DNA from 4 places in the Aquabacterium sp. A08 genome. Region 4 is predicted to be linked to each of the others. Evidence: predicted binding sites of a transcription regulator. Region 4 holds the regulator's gene; each other region holds the start of a gene.
What was found. Region 4 encodes sigma-54, which starts transcription at its own class of promoters, with help from an activator protein. Its sites were predicted from a motif close to TGGCANGNAANCTGCTTT; they were not measured.
Positions count from the first base shown of each region.

Region 1: a site for sigma-54 is predicted at 5,816-5,833, ahead of HA630_RS15175 (ammonium transporter). Genes of this name have one in related genera too.
Region 2: a site for sigma-54 is predicted at 3,650-3,667, ahead of HA630_RS07480 (PQQ-dependent methanol/ethanol family dehydrogenase). Genes of this name have one in related genera too.
Region 3: a site for sigma-54 is predicted at 5,300-5,317, ahead of glnT (type III glutamate--ammonia ligase). Genes of this name have one in related genera too.

Region 1 is NZ_JAAQQT010000656.1:2,796-10,371, reverse strand. Features, by position in the region: gene HA630_RS15195 (hypothetical protein) at 1-419, shown strand, start outside; gene HA630_RS15190 (VOC family protein) at 442-834, opposite strand; gene parC (DNA topoisomerase IV subunit A) at 962-3,388, shown strand; gene HA630_RS15180 (amidohydrolase family protein) at 3,435-4,505, shown strand; gene HA630_RS15175 (ammonium transporter) at 4,545-5,747, opposite strand; gene HA630_RS15170 (RidA family protein) at 5,878-6,348, opposite strand; gene HA630_RS15165 (transglutaminase family protein) at 6,472-7,377, opposite strand; gene HA630_RS15160 (circularly permuted type 2 ATP-grasp protein) at 7,383-7,576, opposite strand, start outside.
Region 2 is NZ_JAAQQT010000584.1:10,155-17,730, reverse strand. Features, by position in the region: gene HA630_RS07500 (hypothetical protein) at 1-37, shown strand, start outside; gene HA630_RS07495 (hypothetical protein) at 51-575, shown strand; gene HA630_RS07490 (hypothetical protein) at 579-1,340, shown strand; gene HA630_RS07485 (c-type cytochrome) at 1,389-1,721, opposite strand; gene HA630_RS07480 (PQQ-dependent methanol/ethanol family dehydrogenase) at 1,835-3,526, opposite strand; gene HA630_RS07475 (quinoprotein relay system zinc metallohydrolase 1) at 3,787-4,881, opposite strand; gene HA630_RS07470 (quinoprotein dehydrogenase-associated SoxYZ-like carrier) at 4,878-5,723, opposite strand; gene HA630_RS07465 (ABC transporter permease) at 5,788-6,645, opposite strand; gene HA630_RS22480 (branched-chain amino acid ABC transporter substrate-binding protein) at 6,627-7,576, opposite strand, start outside.
Region 3 is NZ_JAAQQT010000596.1:3,909-11,484, reverse strand. Features, by position in the region: gene HA630_RS08510 (PDR/VanB family oxidoreductase) at 1-252, opposite strand, end outside; gene HA630_RS08505 (dimethylamine monooxygenase subunit DmmA family protein) at 249-827, opposite strand; gene HA630_RS08500 (FMN-binding glutamate synthase family protein) at 841-2,205, opposite strand; gene HA630_RS08495 (protein glxC) at 2,215-2,904, opposite strand; gene HA630_RS08490 (class II glutamine amidotransferase) at 2,892-3,800, opposite strand; gene glnT (type III glutamate--ammonia ligase) at 3,812-5,209, opposite strand; gene HA630_RS08480 (XRE family transcriptional regulator) at 5,382-5,984, shown strand; gene HA630_RS08475 (HutD family protein) at 6,012-6,593, opposite strand; gene HA630_RS08470 (electron transfer flavoprotein subunit alpha/FixB family protein) at 6,590-7,543, opposite strand; gene HA630_RS08465 (electron transfer flavoprotein subunit beta/FixA family protein) at 7,565-7,576, opposite strand, start outside.
Region 4 is NZ_JAAQQT010000692.1:42,556-50,131, forward strand. Features, by position in the region: gene HA630_RS19785 (class I SAM-dependent RNA methyltransferase) at 1-1,074, opposite strand, end outside; gene rpoN (RNA polymerase factor sigma-54) at 1,127-2,728, opposite strand; gene lptB (LPS export ABC transporter ATP-binding protein) at 2,739-3,500, opposite strand; gene lptA (lipopolysaccharide transport periplasmic protein LptA) at 3,497-4,135, opposite strand; gene HA630_RS19805 (thiol:disulfide interchange protein DsbA/DsbL) at 4,263-4,907, opposite strand; gene HA630_RS19810 (SPOR domain-containing protein) at 5,018-5,653, opposite strand; gene argS (arginine--tRNA ligase) at 5,668-7,341, opposite strand; gene HA630_RS19820 (DUF2237 family protein) at 7,359-7,576, opposite strand, start outside.

The DNA.
Region 1 (7,576 bases), on a different contig from region 4:
GGGACGGGATGTCGGTCACCCACGTGGTCAACATCGCCGAGATGGAGTCGTCCGGGAGCCGTTCTTCGATTCTGAGCCGCGAGGCGTCGGCCGATGCGTCGGCGAGGTTGTCGGTCGGGCACGCACCGGGCGAATACGTGGTCCAGATGCACGTGGGGGGTGGCCTGCTGCACATGAAAGAGGGCGTGGTCGTGCCCGGTGAATTTGCCCAGTGGCGCACCGTCAAGACCTACGACAGCCGCAAAGACATGGCCATGGTGGCCCTGGGCGCCCTGCGCAACAGCATGGGGCAGGCACAGGACACCCTGGTGCGGGTCGAGAAAGAGGTGGACCTCAACGGCCCGGTCATGGCCCGCCTGGCCCTGCAAGGCATGGCCACGGTGAACCAGGCCATCGCCAGCCGTCTCCAGGCACGCTGACCCGCGCCGGCCCGCCCGGTGCTTACTGGGGGCGGTGCAGGGCGCAGAGCTTGTGGCCGTCCGGGTCGCGCACGTAGGCCAGGTACAGCGCGCCGGCCGCGGTCTCGCGCAGGCCGGGGGGCGCTTCGATGGACGTGCCGCCGTGGGCCACGGCCACGTCGTGGAAGCGCTGGACCTGTTCGGGCGAGACGCAGCGGAAGCCAATGGTGGCCCCGTTCGCGCAAGAGGCGGCTTCGCCGTTGATGGGTTGCGACACACCGAAGCTGCTGCCGTCGTGCCGGTAGAACAGGCGCAGGTGGCCGGTGGAGGCCGCGTTGCGCAAGGCCGGGCCGGCGCCCAGCACGCCCAGCACGGCGTCGTAGAAGCGTTGCGAGCGGTCGATGTCGTTGGTGCCGACCATCACGTGACTGAACATGGGGTGTCTCCTGAAGGGGGTAAAAGACCGGCCAGCCGTGGGCTGGCTGCCGCCCACGATTCTGCCCTGCCGCGCGGCCTGTGTCTGGCACCGGTTTGACAGGGTCTGCACTCATGGACAATAAGGCATGAGCTCCGATTTGCTGACCCCGCCCGACCTTCCGTCCGCCGCGCCGGCGGGCGACCCCGACAGCCTCGCCGCCTACGCCCAGCGCGCCTACCTGGAATACGCCCTCAGCGTGGTCAAAGGCCGCGCCCTGCCCGACGTCTGCGACGGCCAGAAGCCGGTGCAACGGCGCATTCTGTACGCCATGCAGCGCATGGGCCTGGGCTACAGCGGCCCCAACAGCAACACCCCGGCCAAGCCGGTGAAAAGCGCCCGTGTGGTGGGCGACGTGCTGGGCCGCTACCACCCCCACGGCGACAGCGCCGCCTACGAGGCCCTGGTGCGCATGGCCCAAGACTTCGCGCTGCGCTACCCGCTGATCGACGGCCAGGGCAACTTCGGCAGCCGCGACGGCGACGGCGCCGCCGCCATGCGCTACACCGAGGCGCGGCTGACCAAAATTTCCACCCTGCTGCTGGACGAAATCGACCAGGGCACGGTGGACTTTGTGCCCAACTACGACGGCAGCACCGAAGAGCCGCGCCAGTTGCCGGCGCGCCTGCCTTTTGCGCTGCTGAACGGCGCCAGCGGCATCGCGGTGGGCATGGCCACCGAAATGCCCAGCCACAACCTGCGCGAGGTGGCCGACGCCTGCGTGGCCCTGGTCAAAAACCCGGCCCTGGGCGACGCCGAGCTGTTCGAGCGGATTCCCGGCCCCGATTACCCCGGCGGCGGCCAGATCATCAGCCCCGCCAGCGAGGTGCAAGCCGCCTACCGCAGCGGCCGCGGCAGCCTGAAAGTACGCGCGCGCTGGAAGATCGAGGACCTGGCGCGCGGCCAGTGGCAGTTGGTGGTGACCGAGCTGCCCCCCAGCGTCAGCAGTCAGAAGGTGCTGGAGGAGATCGAGGAGCTGACCAACCCCAAGGTCAAAACCGGCAAGAAGGCGCTGACGCAGGAGCAGACCCAGCTCAAAGCCAGCCTGCTGGCGGTGCTGGACGGCGTGCGCGACGAGTCCAGCAAGGACGCGCCGGTGCGCCTGGTGTTCGAGCCGAAAAGCAGCCGCATCGAACAGCAGGAGTTGATCACCGCGCTGTTGGCGCACACCAGCCTGGAAACCTCGGCGCCCATCAACCTGACGATGGTGGGCCTGGACGGCAAGCCGGTGCAAAAGACCCTGCGCCAGATGCTGACCGAGTGGATCGAATTCCGCCAGGGCACCATCACCCGCCGTTCGCAACACCGCCTGAACAAGGTGCTGGACCGCATCCACATCCTGGAAGGGCGGCAGTTGGTGCTGCTCAACATCGACGAGGTGATCGCCATCATCCGCGCCAGCGACGAGCCCAAGGCCGCGCTGATGGCGCGCTTCGCCTTGAGCGAGCGCCAGGCCGAGGACATCTTGGAGATCCGCCTGCGCCAGTTGGCGCGGCTGGAAGCGATCAAGATCGAGCAGGAATTGAAGGAACTGCGCGAGGAACAGGGCAAGCTGGAAGACATCCTGGCCAACCCGGCCAGCCTGCGCCGGCTGATGGTCAAGGAAATCGAGGCCGACGCCAAGGCCTTTGGTGACGAGCGCCGCACACTGATCCAGGCCGAGAAGAAGGCCGTGGCCGAGATCAAGGTGGTGGACGAGCCGGTGACGGTGGTGGTGTCGGCCAAGGGCTGGGTGCGCGCCCGCACCGGCCACGGGCACGATGCCGGGGGGTTCGCTTTCAAGGCCGGGGACGGTCTGTACGGCACGTTTGAGTGCCGCACAGTGGACACGTTGATCGTGTTCGGCAACAACGGCCGCGTCTACAGCGTGCCGGTGGCCAGCCTGCCCGGGGCGCGCGGCGACGGCCAGCCCATCACGACCCTGATCGACCTGGAAGCGGGCACGCAGCCGGTGCATTTCTTTGCCGGGCCGGCGGGCGCCACCTTGCTGCTGAGCGGCTCGGGCGGTTACGGCTTTTTGGCCACGGTGGACGACCTGGTGAGCCGCCAGAAGGCCGGCAAAGCGTTTGTGGCGCTGAACGCCGGCGAAACCCTGTGCGCCCCGGCGCTGGCCAGCGGCGGCCTGGTGCTGCGCCTGGCCGCACCCGACGGTGCGGTGGTGGCCCCGCCTGCTGCACCTGAAGGCGGTGAAGCACAGTCGGCGCTGGCCCCGGCCACGCACGTGTGCTGCGTGTCCACGGGCGGGCGCATCCTGACCTTTGAATTGAGCGAGCTGAAGCGTCAGCCCAAGGGCGGCCGTGGCCTGATGCTGATGGGTTTGGACGGCCCCGATACCCTGGCCGGTGCGGTGGCCTACACCCGCAGCGTGCGCATCGACGGGGTGGGGCGCGGTGGCAAACTGCGCGAAGAAACGCTGGAAATCCGCAGCCTGAACAACGCCCGCGCCGCCCGAGGGCGCAAGGGCAAGGACGCGAGCTTCGGCTTCAAGCCGGGCCGGGTCTGGCGCTGGGTGTGAGCGTGTGCAACAGGCCCCGCACCTGGGCCGAACGAAGGGGATGACGATGTTCCGACGGAGCGTGTGGGCGTGTGCGGTGTGGGCCCTGTGTGCGCTGGGCCACGGCGCGGCGGCGCAAGGAACGCCAGGGGTGCCGATGGTGGACACCCACAACCACTTCCAGGCCGGCAAAGACCGCAATTTTGTCGCGGGCCTGAAAGCCGCGTTGCGCGAGATGGACCGGGTCGGTATCGCCCGCATGTTGCTGATGCCACCGCCTTTGCCCCAGGAGCAGGGGCCGATGTACCACGACATCGAGGACCTGCAGTTCGCGCTGAAAGACGCTCCGGGCCGGGTCGCCTTGCTCGTGGGCAGCTCCCTGAATGTGATGATCCACAGCGTCGCGCCGCAAGACGTGACCGAGGCGGTGAAAGCCCGTTTTGCGGCCAGGGTGAAGGCCATCCTCGACCAAGGTGCGGTGGGCTTGGGCGAAATCGCCATCCACCACGTGTCCATTCCCGCCATGGGGTCGCAGCACGCCTACGAGTTCGTCCCGGCCGACCACCCGCTGATGTTGCTGATGGCCGATCTGGCGGCAGAGCGCGGCGTGCCGATCGACCTGCACATGGACCTGGTGCCCGAGGACATGCCCCTGCCCGCGGCGTTGCGGCCCAATCCGCTCAACCCAGACACCTTGCCCGCCAACGCCGAGGCTTTCAAGCGATTGTTGCGGCACAACCCGAAAACGCGTTTCGTGTGGTCTCACGTGGGGTTCGAGCCCTTGTTGACGCGCCAGCCTCAGCGCGTGCGCGAGTGGCTGAAGGCGTTTCCCAACCTGTACATGAGTTTCCGCCTGAACCGCGGCCACGCCCACCCGGCCGCCGCCCTGGGGCCGGATGGCCAGCTCAAACCGGCGTGGATGGCGCTGGTGACGGAGTTTGCCGACCGTTTCCTGCTGGGCAGCGACTCGTTCTACGACCGCGACGGCGTGGCACGGGGTGGGTTGGAGCCCGGCTCCAACCAGGGGCTGCGCGCCTTGCGCAACTTCATCGATGCGCTGCCACTGCCGGTGGCCCAGGCCGTGGCGCACGGCAACGCGATCCGGTTGTACCAACTGCCCCCGCTGACGGTCCCTTGATGGGCGTGCTGGGCCCCAGGCTGGGGCCCAGCGTGCGCGTCACCAGTTCGATTCGCGCTCTGGCGTGGCGCGGATGCGGTGCAGCGACAGGTCGGCGCCTTCATACTCTTCTTCCTGGCTCAGGCGCAGACCGACGGTGGCTTTGAGCAAGCCGTACACCGCAAAGCCGCAGGCCAGGGCCCAGGCCACGCCCAGGCCCGTACCCAGCAACTGGGCACCGAAACTGACGCCACCCAGGCCGCCCAGCGCCTGCTGGCCGAAAATGCCGGCCGCGATGCCGCCCCAGGCGCCGCACAGGCCGTGCAGCGGCCACACGCCCAGCACGTCGTCGATCTTCCATTTGGTCTGGGTCAGGGTGAACAGGGTCACGAACAGTGCGCCCGCCACCGCACCCACCACCAGCGCGCCCAAGGGGTGCATCAGGTCGGAGCCGGCGCACACCGCCACCAGCCCGGCCAGTGGGCCGTTGTGCACGAAGCCGGGGTCGTTCTTGCCCGCCACCACGGCGGCCAGCGTGCCGCCGACCATGGCCATCAGCGAGTTCACCGCGACCAGGCCCGAGATCTTGTCCACGGTCTGCGCGCTCATCACGTTGAAGCCGAACCAGCCGACGATCAGGATCCACGAGCCCAATGCCAGGAAGGGGATGTTGGAGGGCGGGTGGCCGCTGACCGCGCCGTCCTTGCGGTAGCGGTTGGAGCGGGCGCCCAGCAGCACCACCCCCCCCAGGGCCAGCCAGCCGCCCACGGCGTGCACCACCACCGAGCCGGCGAAGTCGTGGAAGGCGGCGCCGGTGAGGGACTGGATCCAGTCCTGCACACCGAAGTGGCCGTTCCAGACGATGCCCTCGAAAAATGGGTAAACGAAACCGACGATGACCGCGGTGGCGATGAGCTGCGGCCAGAACTTGGAGCGCTCGGCGATGCCACCCGAGATGATGGCCGGGATGGCGGCGGCGAAGGTCAGCAGGAAGAAGAACTTGACCAGTTCGTAGCCGTTCTTGTGGGCCAGGGCCTCGGCGCCGGTAAAAAAGTGGGTGCCGTAGGCCACGCCGTAGCCGACAGCGAAGTACACCACGGTGGACACAGAGAAGTCCACCAGGATTTTGACCAGGGCGTTGACCTGGTTCTTCTGGCGGACCGTGCCCAGTTCCAGAAACGCGAAACCGGCGTGCATGGCCAAGACCATGATGCCGCCCAGAAGGATGAAAAGGGCGTTGACGCCCTGAGTTGGTGCTTCCATGCTTGTCTTTTGTGCGCGAGGTACTTTTTTGATGCATGCCCGGGTCGCGATACCCGGGGCACCAAAGACAAGCAGGAAGCGCGCCAATCTGATGCGTGATGCACCAAATGTGGCAGATCTTCTCCCGATGTCAGGCCAACTCGGCCATCAGCTCGATTTCCACGCAGGCGCCCAGGGGCAGTTGCGCCACGCCGAATGCACTGCGGGCGTGCGCACCGACCTGCGGGCCAAAGACCTGGCCCAACAGTTCGGAGCAGCCATTGGTGACCAGGTGCTGTTCGGTGTAGCTGCTGGTGGAGTTGACCAGGCTGAGCACCTTGACGATGCGCTTGACGCCGTTGAGGTCGGTGCCGGCCGCCACGCAGGCAGCGTGCAGCGTGCCCATCAGGTCCACGGCCACGGCGCGGGCGGCGGCCTGGGCCTCGGCGGTGGTCATGGTCAGGCCGACCTGGCCGACCCAGGGCTTGCCGTCCTGCTTGGCGATGTGGCCGCTGAGCAGCACCAGCTGGCCGGTTTGCACGAAGGGCACGTAGGCGGCGGCGGGCACGGCCACGGGGGGCAGTTCGATGTTCAGGGACTTGAGGGTGTCGTAAACGCTCACGCGGGTTCTCCAGAAAAGGGAGCGGCCCGATGGGGCCGCGGTCGACGCATTCTATGCAGTGGGCCAGGCGTGCGAAGCGGCATCCGCCGAATTCGTGCGCCGGCTGCAGCGGTGATGCCGCCGTCAGGCGTCGGCGGTCAGGGCGCTGAACTCGGCTTCCGGTGCCACGGTGACGGCCACCTTCAGCGCGTGGCTGCCGCCGCCCTGGATCACGCCGCGCAGCGGCGACACGTCGCCGAAGTCGCGCCCCAGGGCCAGCGTCACGTAGTCTTCGCCAGGGCGTTCCACCCCGCTGCGGTGGTTGGTGGGGTCGAAGTCGTGCCAGGCGCCGCCAAACGGCACCGACACCCAGGCGTGCGAGGCGTCGGCGCCGACCAGCCGGGGCTGGCCCGGGGGCGGCTGGGTCAGCAGGTAGCCGCTGACGTAGCGCGCCGGCAGGCCTAGGCTGCGCAGGCAGCCGATCATGATGTGCGCAAAGTCCTGGCACACGCCCTTGCGCTGGGCCAGCGCCTCCAGCACCGGGGTGTGCACGTCGGTGCTGGCGGTTTCGTAGGTGAAGTCTTCGTGGATGCGGGCCATCAGGGCCTGGCAGGCGTCCAGGAACGGCCGCTGCGGGCCGAACACGGGGCGGGCGTAGTCGGCCAGCTGTTCGTGCCGCGCAATGTAGGGCGAGGGGAAGACGTATTCGCTGGCCGGCTCGTACGGCGCGCCGGCGTGGTACTGCAGCCGTTCGCGCACGGCGGGCCATGGGTCGCTGTCGGGCAGGGGCTCGGGGGCGGTGGTCTCGACCACGCTGTCGGCGGTCACGTCCAGCGCGCCGTGCGGGCTTTGCAGCGCGAAAAAGGTGCGCCAGTTGCCGAAGGCGTCGGTGCGGTCTTCGCGTTGCACCGGGTCGGGGGCCACCGTGAGTTGGTGCGACAACACCCGCTGCCCGGGCAGTTCGCGCGGCCGCAGGTGGGCCATGTGCTGGGCCAGCACCACCTGGCTGTGGTAGTGGTAATGGGTGTGGTGGCGGACGTGCAGCAGCATGGCGTTCAGGTGACGATGCTGCGGTTGACCCGGTCGGCGTGGCTGAAGTAGGCGTGGCCCAGCCGGTCCGACAGCTCGTGCGCGGCCTGGCTGCAGGACTGCAGCAGTTCCAGCAGCCCCAGGTAGGTGGTTTGCTGGCTGGCCGGGCCGGCCAGGGCGCCGCTGAGCGCGATCAGGTCCCAGGCGCCGGGGTCGGGCA
Region 2 (7,576 bases), on a different contig from region 4:
ACCCTACACCCTGGTCGACACCGTGGGCCTGAAATGACAAGGACGCACCGATGATCCCCGCCGTTTCCTCGCAACTGCTCATCCTGGGCGTGTTGTACGCCCTGTTGGCGTTTCTGTTGCTCGTGCTCTGTCTGGCCACGCGCTGGCCGGTCTGGGTCAAGCTGGCGGGCATTGCGCTGGTCAGCGGCTTCTATGTGCTGGCGCAGCAGACCTTCACCGGCGTGTCGGGCTGGCCCAGCGTGGACCGCTTGCCCCCCAAGTTCGTGTTCCTGTCCGCGGTGTTCGACGAGCCGGTGCCCGCCAGGGGCCACGACGGCGCCATCTTCCTGTGGGTGCACCCGGTGGAGGGCGGCAAGCTGGTCGAGATGCCGCGCGCCTACCGCTTGGCCTACCAGAAGGACCTGCGCGGTATTTTGGAGGACGGGCTGAAAAAGGCCCGCGACGGCAACGCGCAAATGGGCACCACCACGCCGCGGCGCGGCCCGTCCGGGTCCACCTGGCTGCGCCCGGCGGGCAACCAGGACCTGGAGATCCGCCTCAGCGACGTGCCCCGCGCCCAACTGCCGGAGAAGTGAGCCATGCGTACCTTCCACCCTGCAACGCCTGCCGTTCGCGGTTCTGGCCCCTTCGCCCCTGACAGGCGGGCGCCAGGGCGCGTCGCGGCGCTGCTGGCCGTTGGCGCCGGCCTGGGCCTGTCGGCGTGCGGGCCGACCCCGGGCGACGGCTGGTTCCCGCTGGACGCCGGCCACCACCAGACCTATCAGGTGCGTTACGAGGTGGACGGCGTGGTCCGCGACGAGGTCTGGACCCAGACCGTGCGCGGCACCGCCACCTGGGACGACGCCCCGGTGGCGGTGCGCCACCATTCGGCCGGGGTGGAGTTTTACCTGAAAGCCAGCGACGCCGGCGTGCAGCGCGTGGCGGTGCGCGCCGAGGTCGACGACCAGCCCCAGGCCGACGACCCGCCGCGCTGGGTGCTCAAGGCCCCCTACGCGGTGGGCACCGAATGGAGCAGCCCCACCGTGCCCTACCTGCTGGAGCGCCGCAACGAATACCCGCGCGAACTGCGCCACACCCACCGGCTGAACATGCAATGGCGCATCGCGGCGGTGGACGATGCGGTGGACACCCCGGCGGGGCGTTTCCAGCCCTGTCTGCGGGTGGAAGGGGTGGGGCAGCTCAACCTCTACACCGACCCGGTCAACGGGTTCAGCGATGTGCCCCTCACCGGGCGCGAGTGGTACTGCCGTGGGGTGGGGCTGGTGAAGTGGGAGCGGCGCGAGGTGGTGCCGGCCGGCTTCTTCATCGGGGGCGTGGTCAGCGCGGAACTGCTGCGCTGACCCACCGGGCACCGGCCTGCCCCAGGCCGGGTGCCATGGGGTCTGGGTTCAGTCCTTGAAGGTCAGCACCCAGCCGCCCAGCAGCTTCAGGTCGGCCGGGCTCAGGCTGCCGTGCGGCGGCATGGGCACACGGCCCCATTTGCCGCGCGAGCCGTTTTGCACCGACTGCGCCAGGGTGGCGGCGGCGTCGGCCTCGCCGGCGTACTTGTTGGCAATGGATTTGAACGAGGGCCCGACGATTTTTTCGTCCGGGGCGTGGCAGGAATAGCAGCCGCTGGCCTTGGCCAGTTCGGTGGCCTTGTTCAGGTCGAGGCTGGCGTGGGCAGGGGCGAGGGCGGCGCTCAAGGCCAGGGCCGCGGCGGCGGTCAACAAGGTGTTCATCGGGACAACTCGAAATTCGGAAACAAAAAAGGCACCGCAGACCAAACCACAGCAGTCTGCGGTGCCGTCAAGGTCCGTGCCGGACGTCGCACCCCGGCACGGAGACGTTCACATCACTTCATCAGCTTGAAGGTCCACACGGAGCCGCCTTGCTCCAGGAAGTTGACCTTCTTGGCGACCTCACCGCCCCACAGCGGCACCGCGCCACCCCAACCGGAGACGACGGTGATGTACTGCTCGCCGTCCTGTTTCCAGGTCACAGGCGGGGCCACCACGCCGGAGCCGGTCTGGAACTGCCACACGATCTTGCCGGTCTTGGCGTCGGCGGCCTTCAGGTAGCCTTCCGGGGTGCCCCAGAAGACCAGGTCGCCGCCGGTGGTCAGCACGCCGCCCCACAGCGGGGCTTCGTTCTTGACTTCCCATTCGATCTTGCCGGTCTTGGGGTTGACCGCGCGCAGCGAGCCGATGTAGTCGTCGTACAGCGGCTTGATGGTGAAGCCGGCGCCCAGGAAGGCCGCGCCCTTCTTGTAGGTGATGGGCTCGTTCCAGATCTCCATGCCCCACTCGTTGGTGGGCACGTAGAACAGGCCGGTCTTGGGGCTGTAGGCCATGGGCATCTGGTTCTTGCCGCCCAGGAAGCCCGGGGCCGAGAACACGGCCTTGCCCTTGGAGCCGTCGCCGCCGGCGGCGGTCGGGTCGCCCGGGCGGTTGTCCGGGTCGAAGTTGGGGCGGCCGGTCTTCAGGTCGATGCCGGTGGCCCAGGTCGTCTTGGTGACGAAGGGGAAGGCGTTGACCAGTTTGCCGGTGGCCGCGTCGTTGACGTAGAAGAAGCCGTTGCGGTCGGCCTTGCCGCCGACGCGCTTGCCGTCCATGTCAAAGGTCACGAACTCGTTGACCCCGTCGTAGTCCCAGCCGTCGTTGGGGGTGTTCTGGTAGTGCCACTTGATCTGGCCGGACTTCACGTCGATGGCGACGGTGGAGGCCGAGTACAGGTTGTCGCCCTTGCGCACGTGGCTGTTCCAGGGGCCCGGGTTGCCGGTGCCGAAGTAGGCCAGGCCGGTTTTCGGGTCGTAGGTGCCGCCCAGCCAGGTGGCCGCGCCGCCGGTTTTCCAGGTGTCGCCCGGCCAGGTGGCGTTGGTGGTGCCGGTGATGCCGTTTTCCTTGCCGTCCTTGTAGCCCATGTGGCCTTCGACCACCGGGCGGGTCCAGACCATCTTGCCGGTTTGCGGATCGCGCGCTTCCACGCGGCCGATCACGCCGAACTCGCCGCCGGACACGCCGGTCAGCAGCAGGCCTTCGGCGATCAGCGGGGCCGCGGTGTAGCTGTAGCCGGCGGCGTAGTCGTCGATTTTTTCGCGCCAGGCCACGCGGCCGGTCTTGCGGTTCAGGGCCACCAGCTGGGCGTCCAGGGTGCCGAAGATCACCAGGTCGCCGTGGATGGCGGCGCCGCGGTTGATCACGTCGCAGCAGGGCATGATGCCCTCGGGCAGGCGGTGCTCGTACTTCCACAGCTTCTTGCCGGTCTTGGTGTCGACCGCGTAGATGCGCGAGTAGGAGGCGGTGACGTACATCACCCCATCGTGGATGATGGGCTGCGACTGCTGGCCGCGCTGCTTTTCACCACCGAAGGACATGGACCACACCGGCACCAGGCGGTTGATGGTCTTGGCGTTGATGTCGGCCAGGGGCGAGAAGCGCTGACCCTGCGTGCCCAAACCCCAGCTCAACACGTTGTCGGTGGTGGTGGCGTCTTTGGCGATCATGTCGTTGGTGACCTGGGCGCCGACCTGGGCGGCCGCGGCCATCACCAGAATGCTCAAAAGTTTTCTTTTCACGTTCAGTCTCCTGCTGTCTGTGGATGGGCATGGATGTCGATTGACCGTTGGGCCGGGGCGCCCTCTGCGCCACTGCCACGTGTCGGGCACCATGGGGCAAATTGCGTGCCAAGCCCGGGCCTAGGGCTTACCCGGGGTTTTGGCGCGCCGCCGCGGCCCCGTCACCCCGGCGGTGGTGACAGTGTTGCAACGCCCCCCGCGCGGGTTGTCACAGGGTGTTCCACTTTGGATCAACGCCCTGTGACACCCGGGGCCGGCTGGCCGCGCAAGGCGGCCAGTTCGTGCTGGGGGTAGAGGTGGGTGACCGAGCGCACGTACTCCGCCGGCAACGCGGCCCAGCCGGCAAAACGCGGGGGAATCGGCAAGGCCAGCACCTCGCCCAGGTCCAGGCCGGCGCGGGCGCTGTCGCTCAGGGTGTGTGCCAGCCACTGCAGCCAGTCCCGGGTCTGTTCCAGGCCGCGCAGGTCGGTGTGCACCGGGCCGTGGCTGGGCACCATCACCCGCAGCGGCAGGGCGCTGGCGCGCTGGCGCAGGCGTTCCAGGCTGGCCTGCCAGTCGACCAGGCGGGCGTGTGGCGTGGTCGGCACCCGGTCGGCAAACACCAGCCCGCCGGCAAACACCACCCCGGTGCTGTGGTCGATCAGTACCAGGTCGTCGTCGGTGTGGCCGCTCAGGCGCAGCAGTTCCAGCCGGTGGCCGCCCCACTCGAACACGCCCGGCTGCAGCGCCTGCCGCGCCGGGGTGGACTCGGTGCCTTTCATCCAGTCGCCGCAGAGGCGGAACAGGTTGTCCTCGTAGGCCTGGCCTTCGGCCCGCATGCCGCGGATGCTGCCGGGCAGGGCTTCGGTCGGCACGTCGCCGTAGGCCTGGTTGCCAAAAAAATAGTCGGGGTGCAGGTTGAGGTTGAGCACCCGCACCACCGGCAGCGGCGTGACGCGGGCGATCGCCTGGCGCTGCTGTTCGCCGTACAGCCGCCCCGGCCCGGTGTTGACCACGATCACCCCGGCCGGCGTGGCGATGAAGCCGGTGTTGATGATGTTGCAGCCGTTGGCGCGGCCGAAGTCGGCGACCGCGCCTTCGATGACCCAGGTGTTGGGGGCGATGGCGCGCGGGCGCAGGCCGTGGTCGAGCCGGGTGGCGTCGGGCTGGGCCACAGTGGCCGTGGCCGCTGCGAGGGGCGGGGTGGGTGCCGGCGCCTGCGCCCAGGCCAGCCCGGCGGTGCAGGCCCAGGCCAGCCCGGCGGCCCAGCCGGTCGGGCGCCAGCCCGTGGCGCGGTGCGGCAGCGGTACTGTGCGGCCTGCGGGGCCGTGTGCGGTGGCCCTCATGCCGTCACCTCGTGGTGGATGCGGTTGCCGTTGTTGTCGCGCCCCTGCAGCACCAGCGTGCCGGGGGGCGTCTGTGCCAGCTCGAAGGTGATGAGCGGGTTTTCCGACACCGGTTCGTGCAGCTCCAGCCGCCACCAGACCTGGTCGGCGCTGTCGCGCAGCACCAGTTCCTCGATGTGGAAGGCTGGGATGCCGGCCACCAGGCCGGTGTCCATCGGGTGCATCACCCGCAGGCGCAGGCGGGTGCCCTGGCCGTCCAGGACATTGCGGAAAAAACGCGCCTGCACCTGGTTCAGGGTCTGGCTCCAGCTGCCGTCGGCGCGGGTGGCGCCGGGCACGGTGCAGCCGCCGCCGGCCGCGTTCACCCAGGTCTGGCCCACGTGCCACTGGCCGTCGCGGGTGCGCACCAGGGCGCGCAGGGGCGAACCCTGCTCCAGCCGGAAGCGAAAGGCCAGCACCGGCAGGGCCCGGTGCGGCTCGAAGGTCAGCACCTGCTGCACCGGGTTGCGGTCGGCCACCACCACGATGCGGTCGATGGCTGCGCCGCTGCGGGCCAGCGCGCGCGCGTCCAGCAGCACCGGCACGTTCATTGCGTCTTCGGCAAACGGCGGGCCCTTGATCTGCACCAGTGGGCTGAAGCGGGCCGGTTCGTCGCCCATGAACTTGCGTTTCACCACCGGCCACTGCATGGAGCCGAGCGGGTCGCCGCCGGTGTGGTCGGTCTGGGCCTGGGCCGGCGCGGTCCAGCCCAGGCCGCCGGCACCCACGGCGCCCAGGCGCCAGGCGGTGTCGCGCAGCCAGCGGCGGCGGTCGGGGCCGTGGGGGGGTGGGGTGGGGGGCATCGTCGTCTCCTGTGCTTATTTGTGTTTCAGATGCTTGAGGGGGCGGGGCCGGCCCGCCCCGGCTTCAGGGGGCGCCGCGCTGGCGGATCCAGCCGCGTTGCGGGTCGTAGCCGCGCAGGGCCAGTGCGAAACACACCAGCGTGCCGCCCAGCAGCACCGCCAGACCCGGCCCGTTCCATTGCCCTTCCAGGGCAAAGCGCATGGCCTCCACCGCGTGGGTGAAGGGGTTGTAGCGGGCCAGGGTGTGCAGCCACAGCGCGCCGGCCTCCTCCAGCTTCCACAGCGGGTACAGCGCCGGGCTGATGAAGAACATCGGGAAAATGACGAAGTTCATCGTGCCGGCGAAGTTTTCTAGCTGGCGCACGTACACCGACAGCATCAGACCGAGCGAGGCCAGCAGCACGGCGGCGCCCACCATCACCGGCAGCGCGGCCAGCAGGTGCAGCGGCGGGAAGGTGACGCCGAAGGCCCAGGCGATGCCCAGGAACACCACCATCTGCACCAGCGACAGCGTGGTGCCCGCCAGCAGCTTGAAGCCCAGCAGCCAGCCGCGCGCCAGTGGCGCCGTCAGCAGCAGCCGCATGATGCCCATTTCCCGGTCGTACACCAGCGACAGCGAGCTTTGCATGCCGTTGAACAGCGCGATCATGCCCAGCAGGCCGGGCACCATGTAGACCTTGTATTCGATGTAGGTCTCGTACGGCGGGATGATGGCCACGCCGAACACGTTGTGGAATCCAGCCGCGAACACCACGAACCACAGCAGCGGCCGCACCAGGGCCGAGGCCAGCCGCGCCGGCTGGCGCAGGAATTTGTGCAGCTCGCGGCCCACCACCGCGCGCAGGGCGCGCAGCAGGTGGACCGCCAGCGGCGGGGCCGGGGGCGCCGCGCCTGGCGTCGGGCTCAGGGACGGGCTTTGCACGCGGTTTCCTTCTGGTCCACGCCCAGGGTGTCCAGCACCTCGGTGGGGTGCAGCACGCCGTCCAGCGGCGCGGTGCCGACCACGCCGTCCACGTGGCTCAGGAACAGGGGCTGGCGCAACTGGCCGTCCCAGGCGCGGAACGACAGGCGCGGGCCCTTGGCGCCGTCCACGAACACCTGGCCGGCGCGCAGCTGGCGGGCCTGTTCGGCCAGGGGGGCTTTGGCGTGCTCGCTCAGCAGCGCGGCCACCGCCTTCACGGCCACCCAGGCGGCCCAGTCCTGGCCGGTCATGGGCCGCGCGGCGCTGCGCTGGAAGCGGCGGTTCACCTGCGGGCCGCCGTTGCGCTCCCATTGCGGGTGCCAGGCCAGCGGCACCAGGCCGTTGGCACCGACCACCGGGCGCGGCTGCTGGGTCGCGTAGGGCAGGGTGCGGGCGAATTCGCCGTCGGCGTCCATCACCGCCACCACGTCGTGGCCGCGGTCGTTGGTCAGCAGGCGCGGGTTGGCCAGGTCCCGCTCGCGCGGATCGCCCGAGAGCTTGAACGGTTTGGTCGCCGTCACCTTGACGCCGTAGCGCTTGGCCGCGCGCTGCCACGACTGGCCCATGGCCACGTCGTCCGGGTCCGGGCCCTGCAGCACCAGGGCGTTGCGCCAGTTGCGCGCGGCCAGGTACTGGGCCAGCGCGTCTTGCAGCATGTGCTGGCTGGGGTAGGTGTGGAACAGGGTGGCCCCACACTGCGCCCCGCGCAGACCGTCGGCACTGGCGCTGGCGTTGAACAGCAGGGCGGCCCCGCCGGCGGCCTTGGCCGCCTGCACGGTCTGGGCTTCGGGCAGGTCCAACACCCAGTAGGCCACCATGTCGGCCTTGAGCTGCTGCAGCACCCGGGGCAGGTCGTCGGCGTTGCGGGCGGTGGCCTCGCGCACCTTCAGCT
Region 3 (7,576 bases), on a different contig from region 4:
GGCCGAGCCGCCGCGCGAGGTGGGCACCCGGCGCACGATGACGTCGTAGCCGCTGCGCGTGCCTGGCGGGTTGACCAGCGAGTAGGCGTTGCGGTGGGTGCGTGCCGCGCCCGGCAGGCTCAGCAGCACGTGCGCGCCGGCGCCGGTGGGGGGCAGGGCCGAGCCGTCGGCCGCTTCCAGGCGCAGGTGGCGCAGGCTGGGCGCGATGTCGTCGATGGCGGCGACCCGCAGTTTCAGGGCAGACACGATCATGGAAACACCTCCTGCACCGCCGGGCGCTGGCCCGGGGCTTCGGCATCGACCATCACGCCCATGAAGGCGCCGTGACGGCGGGAAAAGTGGTCGCGCACCAGCAGGTGCCGGCCGCAGCCGGCGCAGGGCACGGTGTGGGTGGTCACGCCTTCGGTGACGCCGTGGCAGTGGGTGCACCAGACGCGCCGGCGCAGGCTGCCGGCGTGGGCCAGGCGCAGCTGTTCGGGCGCCAGGCCGGCGGCCCGGGCCAGCGCGGCGACCGACCAGATGAAGGGCTCGGTGCCCTGCACATAGAGGCGGTCGTGGACGCGGAACGGTCCGGTCTGGGCCAGCGCGTCCGCCAGGGCGGGCGTGTCGGCCAGCACGGACACCGGCAGACGGCCCAGGGCGAGCGCACCGACCGACCAAACCTGCAAGGCACCGGCCACCGGCGCGAAGGCTTCGGCCAGGGCCTGGCAGCCCTCGGCGTTCTGGGCCGCCGCCTCCAGCACCAGCCAGTGGCGCACGGCCGTGGCGTCCGGCCGCAGGGGCTGGTAGACAGGGCGGCTCTTGATGTCGGAAGCGGCGTTGGTCATGGCGGCCTCCGCGTCAGCCGTTCTGGCCCGGAATCCAGTTGGTGCCGGCCAGCGGCACCTGGGCCATGGCGGCGGCCTCCACCGTCAGCGCCACCAGGTCTTCGGGCTCCAGGTGGTGCACGTCCTGCTTGCCGCAGGCGCGGGCCAGGGTGGTCAGCTCCATGGTCAGCGTCTTGAGGTAGTTCTTGACGTGCTTGGCGCCGTTGTCGGGCTCCAGGCGCTGCTCCAGGATCGGGTCCTGCGTGGTCACGCCCACCGGGCACTTGCCGGTGTGGCAGTGGTGGCAGTAGCCGGCCTGGGTGCCCAGCGCGGCGTAGTCGGCCTCGGCGCTGTGGTTCTGGCCGCCCTGCTGGTAGGTGTCGCGGTTGCAGCCCAGGGCCATCAGCACGCCCTGGCCGATGGCCACCGCGTCGGCGCCCAGCGCCAGCGCCTTGGCCACGTCGGCCCCGGTGCGGATGCCGCCCGAGACGATGAGCTGCACCGTGTCGATCATGTCCAGGTCGCGCAGCGCGGCCACGGCCTGGCGCACCGCCGCCAGCGTGGGGATGCCAGCGTGTTCGATGAAGCAGGTCTGGGTGGCCGCGGTGCCGCCTTGCATGCCGTCCACCACCACCACGTCGGCGCCGGCGTGGACCGCCAGCTTGACGTCGTTGTAAACGCGGGTGGCGCCCACCTTGACGTAGATGGGCTTTTCCCAGTCGGTCAGTTCGCGCAGTTCCTGGATCTTGATGGTCAGGTCGTCCGGGCCGGTCCAGTCCGGGTGGCGGCTGGCCGAGCGCTGGTCCACGCCCTGGGGCAGGGTGCGCATCTTGGCCACGCGCGGGTTCACCTTCTGGCCCAGCAGCATGCCGCCGCCGCCCGGCTTGGCGCCCTGGCCCAGCACCACCTCGATGGCGTCGGCGCGGCGCACGTCGTCGGGGTTGAAGCCGTAGCGCGAGGGCAGGCACTGGTACACCAGCGTCTTGGACGACTGGCGTTCCTCGGACGTCATGCCGCCGTCACCGGTGGTGGTGCTGGTGCCCATGGCGGTGGCGGCCTTGCCCAGCGCTTCCTTGACGTTGGCCGACAGCGCGCCGAAGCTCATGCCGGCCACGGTGATCGGGGTGTCCAGCACGATGGGCTTTTTGGCGAAGCGGGTGCCCAGCACGGTCTTGGTGGAGCACTTTTCGCGGTAGCCCTCCAGCGGGTAGCGCGAGAGCGAGGCGGTGAGGAAGACCAGGTCGTCGAAGTGCGGCAGCTTGCGCTTGGCGCCCAGGCCGCGGATTTCGTACAGGCCGGTGCCGGCGGCGCGGTGGATGTAGTCCAGCGTGCTGCGGTCGAAACTGGCGGACTCTTCGCGCTGCAGGCGTTTGAAGGCGATGGGGTGTTCGGTGCTCATGGGGGCTCCTCAATAGGTCTGATCGGCGTCGGCGTTCCAGTGGTACAGGCTGCGGGCCGAGGCCACACGCTTGAAATCCTGGGGGGCGTGGTGCAGGCCGGCGGCGGCCAGCAGTTCGGTCAGCGCGGCGATGTCGGCCTCGCCCAGGGGCTCGAGCTGGGCGTCGGCGCCCAGGCTCTTGATCTCGCCCTTGACGTAGATCACCGCCTCGTAGAGCGAGTCGCCGAGCGCGTCGCCGGCGTTGCCGCAGACCACCATGCGCCCGGCCTGGGCCATGAAGCCCGAGAAGCTGCCCACGGAACCGCCGACCACGATGTCGGCGCCCTTGAGCGAAATGCCGCAGCGCAGGCCGGCGTCGCCGTCGATCACCAGCAGGCCGCCGTGCGCCGAGGCGCCGGCGCCGTTGGAGGCGAAGCCCTTGACGTGGACTTTGCCGCTCATCATGTTCTCGGCCACGCCGGTGCCGGCGCTGCCTTCGATGGTGACGTCGGCGAACTTGTTCATGCCCGCGGCGTAGTAGCCGGCATGGCCCACCACGGTGACCTGCACCGGGGCGTTGATGCCGACCGCGATGTTGTGCGCGCCGTCCGGGTTGAGCACGGTGATGTGCTGGCCGGCCAGCGATTCGGGCGTGCCGTGCAGGTGCTGGTTGAGCTCGCGGACGGTGCGCGCGCTCAGGTCAAAGGTCAGATTTTCCATACGTACATCTCCTCGGGTGCGGGTTCAAAAACCGTGGCGTGCTTGACGTCCGGCAGGTGCGCGAGCGAGCGGAATTCGGAGGCGATGGCGACGTAGTCGTCGGTTTCGGCCACCACCGCCGGCTTGCAGGCGAAGGGGTCGCGGATCAGGGCCAGCTCGGTCGGCGTGCCCATGAGGAAGGTGAAGAAGCCGTCCAGCGCCTCGAAGCCCTTTTGCAGCGCCGCGTGCAGGGTGTCGCCCTCGCGCAGGCGCCACTCCAGGAAGCGGCAGGCGGCCTCGGTGTCGTTGTCGGTCTCGAAGCGGATGCCGCGCGGCTCCAGCATGCGGCGGATGCCGTTGGGGTTGGACAGCGAGCCGTTGTGCACCAGGCAGAAGTCCTCGCCGGCGGTGAAGGGGTGGGCGCGGTCGGGCGTGACGGCCGATTCGGTGGCCATGCGGGTGTGGCCCACCAGGTGGCTGCCGGTGAGCGCGCCGAAGTCGTAGCGCTGCGCCACCTCGGCCGGGGTGCCGATGTCCTTGTACAGCTCGATGCCGCGGCCGGTGGACAGCAGGTGCAGCTTGGCGTCCTGCGCTTGCACAAAGGCCTGGACCGGTTCGGCCGGGCCGTCAAAAGTGAACACGGCGTGGTTGCCCTTGGCCACGACGTGGGCGTGCACGCCCAGGGCCGCGTTCAGGGCATCGGCCAGGCCTATCCAGTCGTAGGCGGCGCCGGCTTCGGTCAGGCCCGAATAGACGCTGATCTTGCGCTGGCCTTCCGGCAAGGGCTGGCCGAACACGGCCATGCCGGCCGAGTCCGGGCCGCGCTCGGTCATGCCGATCAGCATCGGCACCATCAATTCGCCCAGGCGGCTGTACAGCGCCGGCTTTTTCAACAACAAACCCACAATTCCACACATGGTTGCTTCCTTCAGAAAAATTCCAGGTATTGCTTGACTTCCCACTCGGAGACGTGGCGCATGTACTCGATCCACTCCATGCGCTTGTGTTTGAGGAACTCGCCCGTGACCGGCCCAAGCGCCTCGCGGATGACGGTGTCGGCCTCCAGCGCGTCGAGCGCGGCGTTCAGGTTCTGCGGCAGCAGGCCGATGCCGGCTTCGGCCAGTTGCGCCTCGCTCCACTCGTACAGGTTGACGTTGCGCGGCACGCCCGGGTCCATGCCCTTGGCGATGCCGTCCATGCCCGCGGCGATGACGGCGGCCGTGGCCAGGTAGGGGTTGCAGGCGCCGTCGGGCAGGCGCAGTTCCAGCCGGCCCTTGGGGATGCGCACCATGGTCGAGCGGTTGTTGTCGCCGTAGCTGATGTAGGCCGGGGCCCAGGTGGCGCCGGTCAGCGAACGGCCCACCACCAGGCGCTTGTAGGAGTTGACGGTGGGTGCGCACAGGGCGGTCAGTGCCGGTGCGTGGTGCAGCAGGCCGGCCATGAACTGGTAGGCCATGGGCGAGAGTTCCAGCCCGTTCGGGTCGGCCTTGTCCTGGAACAGGTTGCGCTGGCCGTCGCCGATGGACAGGTGCATGTGCATGCCGTTGCCCGGCCGGTTGGCGAAGGGCTTGGGCATGAAGGAGCAGATCAGGCCGAGTTCGTTGGCGATCTCGCTGGCGGCCATCTTGAAGAAGACGAAGTGGTCGCAGGAGGTCAGGCAGTCGGCGTAGGTGTAGTTCAGTTCGAACTGGCCGTTGGCGTCCTCGTGGTCGATCTGGTAGACGTCGATGCCGGTGGCGCGCATGGCGTCGGAGAGCTTTTCCAGAAACACCCGGGTACGCGACAGGCCCTTGTAGTCGTAGCAGGGCTTGGCCAGGGTGTCGCTGGCGTCGTGGGGCACGATGCTGCCGTCGGCGTGGCGGCGCAGCAGCGAGAACTCGGGTTCCAGGCCGGTGAACATGGTCAGGCCCTGTTCGGCCAGGCGCGCCACTTGCTTTTTCAGCACCACGCGGCTGTCGTAGGCCCAGGGCTCGCCCTCGACGTGGCCTTCGCAGACGATGCGCGCCAGCCCGGGTTGCCAGGGCACCAGCGAAACGGTGGACAGGTCGCCCACGGCCATGAAGTCGGGGCCGTGTGGCTCGATGCCCACGCCGCAGATGGCAAAGCCGGCGAAGCCCGCGCCATCGGTCATGACGGTGTTCAAATGGTCCACCGGCACCGACTTGGCCTTGGCCACGCCGTGGATGTCCACGAACTGGGCCAGCACATAGGCCACGCCCTGGGATTTGAGGTAGCTTTGGGCGTCTTCCACGCGCTCAAAGCGCTTGGGGGGCACCAGGGCCCCCGGGTCGAAGGGGTTGGCGAAAGGGGTGGCAAGTGTGTTCAAGGCTGAGCTCCTGTGTGAGGCATGGGGGCGGCGAACGATCGGGGGACCAGGTGTCGGCATTGGTGCATGACCGCTGTCGATGTTTCTTGTAATGCAACATTTGTGCCTGATGTGAATATTTCGTGGGTGCCGAGCGCCTACACTTTTTGGAACGACCGTCAAGGAGAGGCCGATGAACAAAACCGCTGAAAAACCCGCCGTTTCGCTGGAGGAAGCGGTCGGTTCCGCCATCAAGGAACTGCGCCAGCGCCACGGGCTGACGATCGCGCAGGTGTCGGAGCAGGCCAGCATCAGCCGGGGCATGCTGTCCAAGATCGAGAACGGCCAGACCTCGGCCGGCATGGACACCTTGGCGCGCATCGCGCGCGCGCTCGGGGTGTCCATGTCCATGCTGTTCAGCAAGTACGACGTGTCGGTCAACACCGCCCAGCACATCAAAAAGGGCGCGGGCATGGAAGTGGTGCGCCGCGGCACCAAAAGCGGGCACACCTACCAGCTGCTGGCCTACGACCAGGGCCCGATCAAGTTGTTCGAGCCCTTTCTGATCACCATGGACGACGATTCGGAGCACTACCCCACCTTCCAGCACCCGGGCACGGAGCTGCTGTACATGCTGGAGGGCCAGCTGGAGTACCGCTGTGGCCACGACACCTACCTGCTGGAGCCGGGCGATGCGCTGACGTTTCAGGGGGAGGTGGCGCACGGGCCGGAAAAGCTGGTGAAGTGCCCGATCAAGTTCCTGTCCTTCATCGTCTACCCGCGCAGCGCGGAATGAAGCCAGGGCACCGAGGGGCCCGGCGCCTCAGCGCAGGGCGGTGACGAGCAGCAGGCCGTCGGGCCCGGTGGGGAAGAGTCGGGTGGGGGCGAGCGGGCCGTGCAGGTGCAGGACTTCGCCGGTGCCCAGGGTCAGCGACCCGGTGTCGGCCCCGTGGGTCTGGAAGTGGCCGCGCAGCACCAGCGCCAGCACGTCGGGCGCTTGGGGCAGTGCCACCGTGTCGCCCTCGGCGATGAGCAGGTCGGCCTGGGCCCGGCCACGGCGCACCATCACGTTCCAGAGCTGGGTGGGCACGCGCGGGGCGTCGCAGGCCAGTGCCAGTTCGCCCGGGAACTGGGCGTAGGCGCCAGGGCCTTCAAAGTGCCAGGCCTGGCCTTCGCCCGCCAGCCGCAGGCCGGCGCCGCAGACCATGACCGCGGTGCGGTCCAGGCCGTCGAACACGGAAAACGGCCCGGCGGCGCCGATGTCGGCCACGCTGACGCGCCAGCACAAGGTGTCCTGCTCGCTGTGGCTGGCCACGGTGCGGGTCCAGCCCGCGCCGTTGCGCCAGGGTTCGCGCGGCAGGTCCTCGATGGCAAAACGCCGCCAGGGGGCGGGGCCCACGCTCATGCGGCCCCCGTGGGGGCAGCCGGCAGGCCGGCGGTCAGGGCCGGCAGCGCCTCGAACAGGTCGCCCACCAGGCCCAGGTCGGCCACCGAGAAGATGGGCGCGTCCGGGTCTTTGTTCACGGCGACGATGACGCCCGCGTCCTTGATGCCGGCCAGGTGCTGGATCGCCCCGGAGATGCCGAAGGCCAGGTAGACGTCGGGCGCCACGGTCTTGCCGGTCTGGCCGATCTGGATGGCGTTGGGGGCGAAGCCGGCGTCCACCGCCGCGCGCGAGGCGCCGACCGCGCCGCCCAGGTGGTCGGCCAGCTGCTCGACCAGGCCCATGTGTTCGCGCGCGCCCACGCCGCGGCCGGCGGCCACCACCACCCGGGCGCGGCCCAGGTCGGGGCGGCTGCTGCTGGCCGCGTCGCGCCGCTCCAACTGGGTGCGGGCGTCGGGTTCGACCGAGGCCAGCGCCACCACCGGGCAGGGCGTTTGCGTGCCGCTGGCCGCGGCGAAGCCGGCCGGGCGCACGGTGAGCAGGCGGCGCGCGCTGTGGGTCTGCACCTCGGCCAGCACGCTGCCGGCGTACAGGGGGCGCACGAAGCGGTCGGGGGCGGGCAGCGCCAGCACGTCGCTCAGGTAGGCGGCTTGCAGCCGGGCGGCGGCGCGGGGCAGGGCGCCCCGGTGCAGCGCGCGGTGGCTGGCCAGCAGGGTGCGGTAGCCAGGCATCAGCGCTTCCAGCTGGCGCGCCAGCGTTTCGGCCGACGGGGCGGCCCACTGCGGGTGTTCGGCCAGCAGCACCTGGCCGACGCCGGCCCAGCCGGCCACCGCCTGGGCCACGGCCGCGCCCTGGGCGCCCAGCACCAGCAGGTGCACCGGGTCGCCCAGTTGCAGGGCCGCGGCCAGCAGTTGCTGGCTGGCGGGTTCGGGGTGTTGGCCGTCGTGTTCGACGAGGACGAGGGTGGTCATGGGACGGGTTCCTGGGGCGCTTCAGGCGCCGGG
Region 4 (7,576 bases):
GGCCAGTTGGGCGAAGAAGTCGGTGTTCTCGCCGCCCTCGGCGAACTGGGCGGTTTCGCGGGCGCGGGTGGCCGCGCGCTGGCCGGCCACGCCGGCGGCGGCGATGCGCTCGCCATAGGGCGGGTTGAGCAGCATCACCCCCGGCGTGGGGCTGGGCGGCAGGCGCTGCAGGGCGTCGCCGCCGCGCAGTTCCAGCGCGGCCATGACGCCGGCGCGCTCGGCGTTGCGGCGCGCGAAGTCCACCATGCGGAAGGCGACGTCGCTGCCGAAGATGAAGGGCGCGGTGCCGGGCGGCAGCGGCCGCTCGGCGGCTTGCGCTTCCTGTTTGAGCGCCTGCCAGACGTGGGGCTGGTGCGGCAGCAGTTTCTCGAAGGCGAAGCGGCGCAGCCGGCCGGGCGCCAGGTTGAGCGCCACCTGCGCGGCCTCGATCAGCACCGTGCCGCTGCCGCAGCAGGGGTCGTACAGCGGCACCGGGCGGCCTTGTTCGTCCCAGCCGGTCCAGCCGGTGGCGGCGATCATGGCGGCGGCCAGGGTTTCCTTCAGCGGCGCGTCGCCCTTGTCCTCGCGCCAGCCGCGCTTGAACAGCGGTTCGCCCGAGGTGTCGATGTACACCGACACGTCCTCGTGCGTCAGGTGGGCGAACACGCGCACGTCGGGCCGGGCGGTGTCCACGCTGGGGCGCTCGCCGCGTTTGTCGCGCAGTCGGTCGCAAATCGCGTCTTTGACGCGCAGCGCGGCGAAGTTCAGGCTTTTCAGCGGGCTGTGCTGGGCGGTGATCTCGACCTTGAGGGTGCGCTGCGGGGTGAACCAGATTTCCCAGGCCACGCCGGCGGCGGCGCCGTACACGTCTTGTTCGCTGCGGTAGGGCTGGCGCGCCAGGCGCACCAGCACGCGCTGGGCCAGGCGGCTGTGCAGGTTGAGCTGCTGCGCCTGGCGCCAGCTGCCGGCGAGTTCCACGCCGGCGCGGCCGACGCGCAACTCGCCCGCGGGCACGCCGGTGATGCGTTGCACCTCGTCGGCCAGGTAGGTTTCCACGCCGGCGGCGCAGGGCAGGAACAGGGTGAGGGCGTTCATGGCGAACTTTCGGGTCGGTGGGGGCGCGTCGGCGGGGCGGCGCGCCCGGGGGTCACAGGGCCTTGCGCAGGTTGGCCGGCGCGATGCGCAGCGACTCGCGGTACTTGGCCACGGTGCGGCGCGCGCACTCGATGCCTTGTTCCTTGAGCATGTCGGAAATCTGGTTGTCGCTCAGCGGCTTTTTGGCGTCCTCGCCGGCCACGAACTGCTTGATCAGCGCGCGCACCGCGGTGCTCGACGCGTTGCCGCCGGTTTCGGTGCCCAGCGCCGAGCCGAAGAAGTACTTCAGCTCGAAGGTGCCGAAGGGCGTGGCCATGTACTTGGCGGTGGTCACGCGGCTGATGGTGGATTCGTGCAGCCCGAGTTCGTCGGCGATCTCGCGCAGCACCAGCGGGCGCATGGCCAGTTCGCCGTGCAAAAAGAAGCTGCGCTGGCGTTCGACGATGGCGCTGGCCACGCGCAGGATGGTGTCGAAGCGCTGCTGGATGTTCTTGATGAACCAGCGCGCCTCCTGCAGCCGCTGCTGCATGCCCTGGGCGCTGTCGCCCTTGTGGCCGCGCATGGCGTTGGCGTAGACGTCCTGCACGCGCAGGCGCGGCATCACCTCGGGGTTGAGCTGCACCTTGAAGCCGCGGCCTTGGGGCGTGACGATGACGTCGGGCACCACCACGTTGCGCTCCACGTTGGCAAAACGCCGGCCGGGTTTGGGTTCGAGCCGGGCGATCAGCGCGAGCGCGGCCTTGACCACCTCGTCCGTGCAGCCGCACAGGGTGGCCAGGCGCTTGACGTCGCGCTTGGCCATCAGCTCCAGCGGCTGTTCGCAGAGGGCCAGGGCGGCGCGGGCCTCGGGGCTGTTGCGCAGCTCCAGGATTTGCAGCGTCAGGCATTCGGCCAGGTGGCGCGCGCCCACGCCGGCCGGCTCCATGTGCTGCAGCCAGTGCAGCACGGTGTGCAGCAGCTGTTGCAGTTCTTCGGCGCGGGCCAGCCGTTCGTCGCCGTACAGGGCGCGGCCGCGGGCCTGTTCTTCCTGCGCCAGGATGGCCTCGGCCAGTTCGGGCAGGGGGTCGGCCAGGTAGCCGTCGTCGTTGAGCGACTCGATCAGGAAGTACAGCGCGGCGCGCTCGTCGTCGTTCAGGCGCAGCGCCAGGGCCTGCTGGTGCAGGTGGGCGGCCAGGCTGACGTGTTCGCTGGCCAGGTCGGCGGCGCTGGCGGTGTCGTCGTCGGCCGCGCCGTTGCGCGGCGGGGCGTCGCCGCCCCATTCGCTGTCGTCGGCGCGCAGCTCCACGGTGCCGTCGCCGTCCCAGCTATGTTCGACCGGGGCGCTGTCCTCGCCGCCGCCTTCCGCGGCTGGGCTGGTGTCGTTGCCGTCGCCGGGGGCGTCGGCGCTGCGTTCGCGCGGGGCGGGGGCGGCAGGCTCGGTGGCCCACTCGCTCACCTGGTCGCCCAGGCTCACCGGCGCGTCGGCCTGGTCCAGGCCAAAGTCCTCGCGCTCGGCGGCTTCCTGTTCGCGCTCCAGGAACGGGTTCTCGTCGAGCATCTGCTCGACCTCCTGCGCCATTTCGAGCGTGCTCAGCTGCAGCAGCCGGATCGACTGTTGCAGCTGTGGCGTCAGCGCCAGGTGCTGCGAAACGCGGAGGGACAGGCCTTGCTTCATGCGCCCGGCCTCACATGCGGAAGTGCTCGCCGAGGTAAACCCGGCGCACGTCGGCGTTCTCCACGATCTCGGCCGGGGTGCCCTGGGCCAGCACCCGCCCGTCGCTGATGATGAAGGCGTGGTCGCAGATGCCCAGCGTTTCGCGCACGTTGTGGTCGGTGATGAGCACGCCGATGCCGCGCGACTTTAGGAAGCCGATGATGCGCTGGATCTCGATGACGGCGATCGGGTCGATGCCGGCGAAGGGTTCGTCCAGCAGCACGAAGCGCGGGTTGGTGGCCAGCGCCCGGGCGATTTCCACCCGGCGCCGTTCGCCGCCCGACAGGGCCGGCGCCGGCGAGTGGCGCAGGTGCTGCACGTGCAGGTCTTCCAGCAGGCCGGTCAGGCGCTGCTCGATCTCGGCCTTGGGCAACGGGCGGCCAGCGGCGTCGGTCTGCAGCTCCAGCACGGCGCGCACGTTCTGCTCCACCGTCAGCTTGCGGAAGATGGAGGCCTCCTGCGGCAGGTAGCCCAGGCCCATGCGCGCGCGGCGGTGGATGGGCAGGCCCTGGATGGACTGGCCGTCGAGGGAAATGTCGCCCGCGTCGACGCGCACCAGGCCGACGATCATGTAGAACGAGGTGGTTTTGCCGGCGCCGTTGGGGCCGAGCAGGCCGACCACCTCGCCGCTGTGCACGGTGAGCGAGACGTCTTTGACCACCGGACGGCGGCCATAGCTTTTCTGCAGCCCGCGCACCTGCAGCTGGCTGGCGGGGGCGGCGGCCCCGGTCACGGGCGGGACTCCAGGCGCGGGCTGGGTTGCAGTCGGGGGGGCGGTGTGCCGGCCGCGTCGGCGTTGCCGGCGGCGGGGTTGGGCGTCAGCATGGCGCGCACCCGGCCACCGGGGTTGTCGGGCGAGCGGCTGGCGCCGCCGGCGTCCACCGTGAACACCTCGGTGCGGTTGTCGTAGACGATGGTGCCGCCGCTGGTCTGGTCGCTCAGGGTGGCGCCGCGGTAGCGGCGCAGCACCGCCTGGCCGATGAACTTCACCGTGTCGGCCTGGCTGTCGTAGTCGATGCGCAGCGCTTCGCCCTCGATGAACTCCTCCAGCCCCTCGCGCTTCTGGCGGAAGAAGGCGCGCTGGCCCTCGCGTCCCAGCACGGTGCTGAACTGGTTGTTCTGGGCGTCCTGGAGCACGTCCACCTGCTGGCCGCGGATGACGATGCTGCCCTTGGTGATGACCACGTTGCCGGTGAATACGCTGGTCTGGCGTGCGTCGTCGTAGCGCAGCGCGTCGGCCTCGATGTTCATGGCTTGGAGGCGGTCGGCGCGCTCGGCCAGGGCCGGGGCGGACAACCCGCCCGCCAGGGCCGCGGCGAGCAGCGCGGCGCGCAGGGCCCGGGCGTGGCGTGGTGGGGTGGTGGTCATGATCGGCACGAAAATTGCATTTGCAGGGTGTGTGCCGATTGTAGCCACAGCGCCCGCGGGCACAAGCCCGGGCCACGCGGCGGGTCGCGGTGGTGGGCCGGCCGCACGGTGGCGCGGCCGGCGCGCTTCAGCCCTTGCGCGCTTCCTGGATCAGCGCGTTGGCCACGGTCAGGGTGCGCGCGGCCTGGCCCGGCACGTAGTAGCGCCCGGCGATGCCCAGCGACGGCGTGGCCTCGACCTCGTAGGCGTCCTGCAGCTGGTTCGCGCGCTTGACCTTGCCCGCCACCCCGAAGGAGTTGAAGGTCTGGGTGAACTGGGCCTGGTTCAGCCCCTGCGCCGCGGCCCAGGCAATGATGGCGTCGGCGTTGTTCAGCCGCACCCGGTCCTGGTGGATGGCCTTGAACACGCGGTCGTGCAGGGCGTCGAGCTGGCCCAGCGCCTCCAGGGTGAAGTAGAGCCGCTGCAGGGGCTCGAAGGAGGCGTTGAAGCCCACCGGAGAGCGCCGCGCCACCACGTGGCCGGGCACGGTTTTCATCCAGTCCTTGAAGGCGGGCTCGAAGTTGTAGCAGTGGACGCAGGTGTAAGCGAAGAACTCGATCACCTCGACCTTGCCGGCCGGGGCGTCCACCGGGGCAGGGCGGGCCAGGCGGCGGTAGTCGCTGCCTTCGCGCAAGCCGCTGCCCTGGGCCCAGGCGGCGGTGGGCAGCCAGGCGCCCAAGGTGCCGGCGGCGGTGGCGCCCAGCACGGCGCGGGAAAAGTCTCGTCTTTGCATGGTGGCTTCACTCCGTGGATCGGTCGCGGGGCCGTCTCGGCCCGGCTCTGGGGTTGGGGCGCCGTCGCCGCGGGAAAGTTCCGGGGCGATACAGCTGGTCACAAGCCGGTTCAGCGCTGGACGCGCACCAGCGCGGTCTCCACGCCTTGGGCCTTGAGGCGTTCCTGCTGGGCCTCGGCGTCGGCCTTGGCGGGGTAGGGGCCCAGGCGCACGCGGAACACCGGGCGGCCGGCCTGTTCGCGCTCGCTGACCTGGGCGGCAAAGCCCAGCATGGCCAGGCGGGCGCGCTGGGCTTCGGCCTCGTCGGGGCCGCGGAAGGCGCCCACCTGCACGAAGTAATGGAAGGGGTCCACCGCCGGCGGCGCCTCGACCGACGCCACCGGGCCGGGGCTGCCGGCGCGGTCCTGGATCAGGGCGCCCAGCGGGTCGGCGGGTGTGGACGGCGCCGGCGCGGGGGCGGCCGCCGGTGGCGTGGCAGCAGCCTGGGCGTCGGCGGGAGTCACGGCGGCGGGCGGGGCCGGTTTGGTCGACAGCGCGGCGTTGGGGTTCCAGTCCTTGTTGCGCTCGGCCTCGATCGCGTCCTGCCCGGGTTTGCGCTGCACGCCGCGGTCCACCAGCGGCACCGGCACCTTGGTCACGTACACCGCCACGGCCAGGGCGGCGCCCAGGCCCACCAGCAGGCCGATGATGAAGCCCAGCAGGGTGCCGCCGCGCAGGGCACGGGGGGGGCGGGGGGTTTGCGTCATGGGGGGCTTTCGGTTCACATCTTCTGTGGCGCGCTCACGCCGAGCACGGCCAGGCCATTGTGCAGCACCCGGGCGGTGGCCGCGACCAGGGCCAGGCGCGCGCGCTTGACGGCCTCGTCCTCCACCAGGATGCGTTCGGCGTCGTAGTAGCTGTGGTACGCGGCGGCCAGTTCGCGCAGGTAGAAGGTCACGTCGTGCGGGGCGAAGTCGGCCGCGGCGGCGCTCAGCATCTCGGGGTACTTGGCCAGTTGCAGCATCAGGGCCTGGGCCTGCGGGCCTTCCAGGGCCGACAGGTCGGCGTCTTGCAGGCTGGCGACGTCGCCGCCCCAGCTGGCCAGCACCGAGCAAATGCGCGCGTGGGCGTACTGCACGTAGAACACCGGGTTGTCGTTGTTCTGCTGGATGGCCAGGTCCACGTCGAAGGTGTATTCGGTGTCGGGCTTGCGGCTGAGCAGGAAGAAGCGCACCGCGTCGGCGCTGGTCCACTCGATCAGGTCGCGCAGGGTGACGTAGCTGCCCGCGCGTTTGGAAATCTTCACTTCCTCGTCGCCGCGCACCACGCGCACCATGGTGTGCAACACGTAGTCGGGGTAGCCCTGTGGAATGCCCACGCCGGCGGCCTGTAGGCCGGCGCGCACGCGGGCAATGGTGCCGTGGTGGTCGGTGCCCTGGATGTTGATGACCTTGCTGAAGCCGCGTTCCCACTTGGTGATGTGGTAGGCCACGTCGGGCACGAAGTAGGTGTAGCCGCCGTCGCTCTTGCGCATGACGCGGTCTTTGTCGTCGCCGTAGTCGGTGGACTTGAGCCACAGCGCGCCGTCCTGCTCGTAGGTCTTGCCGGCGTCGATCAGCTTTTGTACCGCCTGCGCCACGCGGCCGCTGGTGTACAGGCTGGACTCCAGGTAGTACTGGTCGAACTTCACCTGAAAGGCCTGCAGGTCCAGGTCTTGCTCGTGGCGCAGGTAGGCCACGGCGAACTGGCGGATGCCGTCGAGGTCGTTCACGTCGCCGCTGGCGGTGAATTCCCGGTCGTCGGCTTTCACCGTCTTTTTGGCGAGGAAGTCGTTGGCGATGTCCTGGATGTACTCGCCGTTGTAGGCGGCCTCGGGCCATTCGGCGTCGCCGGGCTTGAAGCCTTGGGCGCGCAGCTGGGTGGAGTTGGCCAGGGTTTCGATCTGCACACCCGCGTCGTTGTAATAGAACTCGCGGTGGACGTTCCAGCCCTGCGTCTCGAACAGGTTGCAGAGGGCGTCGCCCAGCGCGGCCTGGCGGCCGTGGCCCACGTGCAGCGGGCCGGTGGGGTTGGCGGACACGAACTCGACCAGCACGCGTTGGCCGTTGCTGGGTTGCTGGCCAAAGGCGGCACCCGCGGCCAGCACCTCGCGCACCACTTGCTGTTTGGCGGCGGGCTTGAGTTTGATGTTCAAGAAGCCAGGGCCGGCGATGTCGAGCGCGTCCACCCAGCGCTGGAAGGCGGGGGTGGCCTGCAGGGCGTCCACCAGCTGCTGGGCCAACTGGCGCGGGTTGGCCTTGAGCGGCTTGGCCAGCTGCATGGCGGCGGTGCAGGCGAAGTCGCCGTGGCTGGCCTGCTTGGGGTTTTCGAACGCGGCCTTGCTGCCGGCGCCGGGCGAGAGGGTTTCCAGCTCGGCGGCCAGGGCGGCGAGCAGTTCGTGTTTGACGGAGAGCATGGGGTGGGATTTTAGGCTCAGGCCTTCACCCAGGCGTGGGCTTTCAGGTCGTCCAGCGCCACGTGCTCCAGGGCGCGCGCGTGGCAGCTTTCCAGCACCACCGGCGGGGCGCAGCCGGCGTCCAGCGCTTCCTGCCAGCGCAGCGCGCACAGGCACCAGCGGTCGCCCGGCTTCAGGCCGGGGAAGCGCCACTGCGGCCGGGGGGTGACGAGGTCGTTGCCGCGCGCCTTGGAAA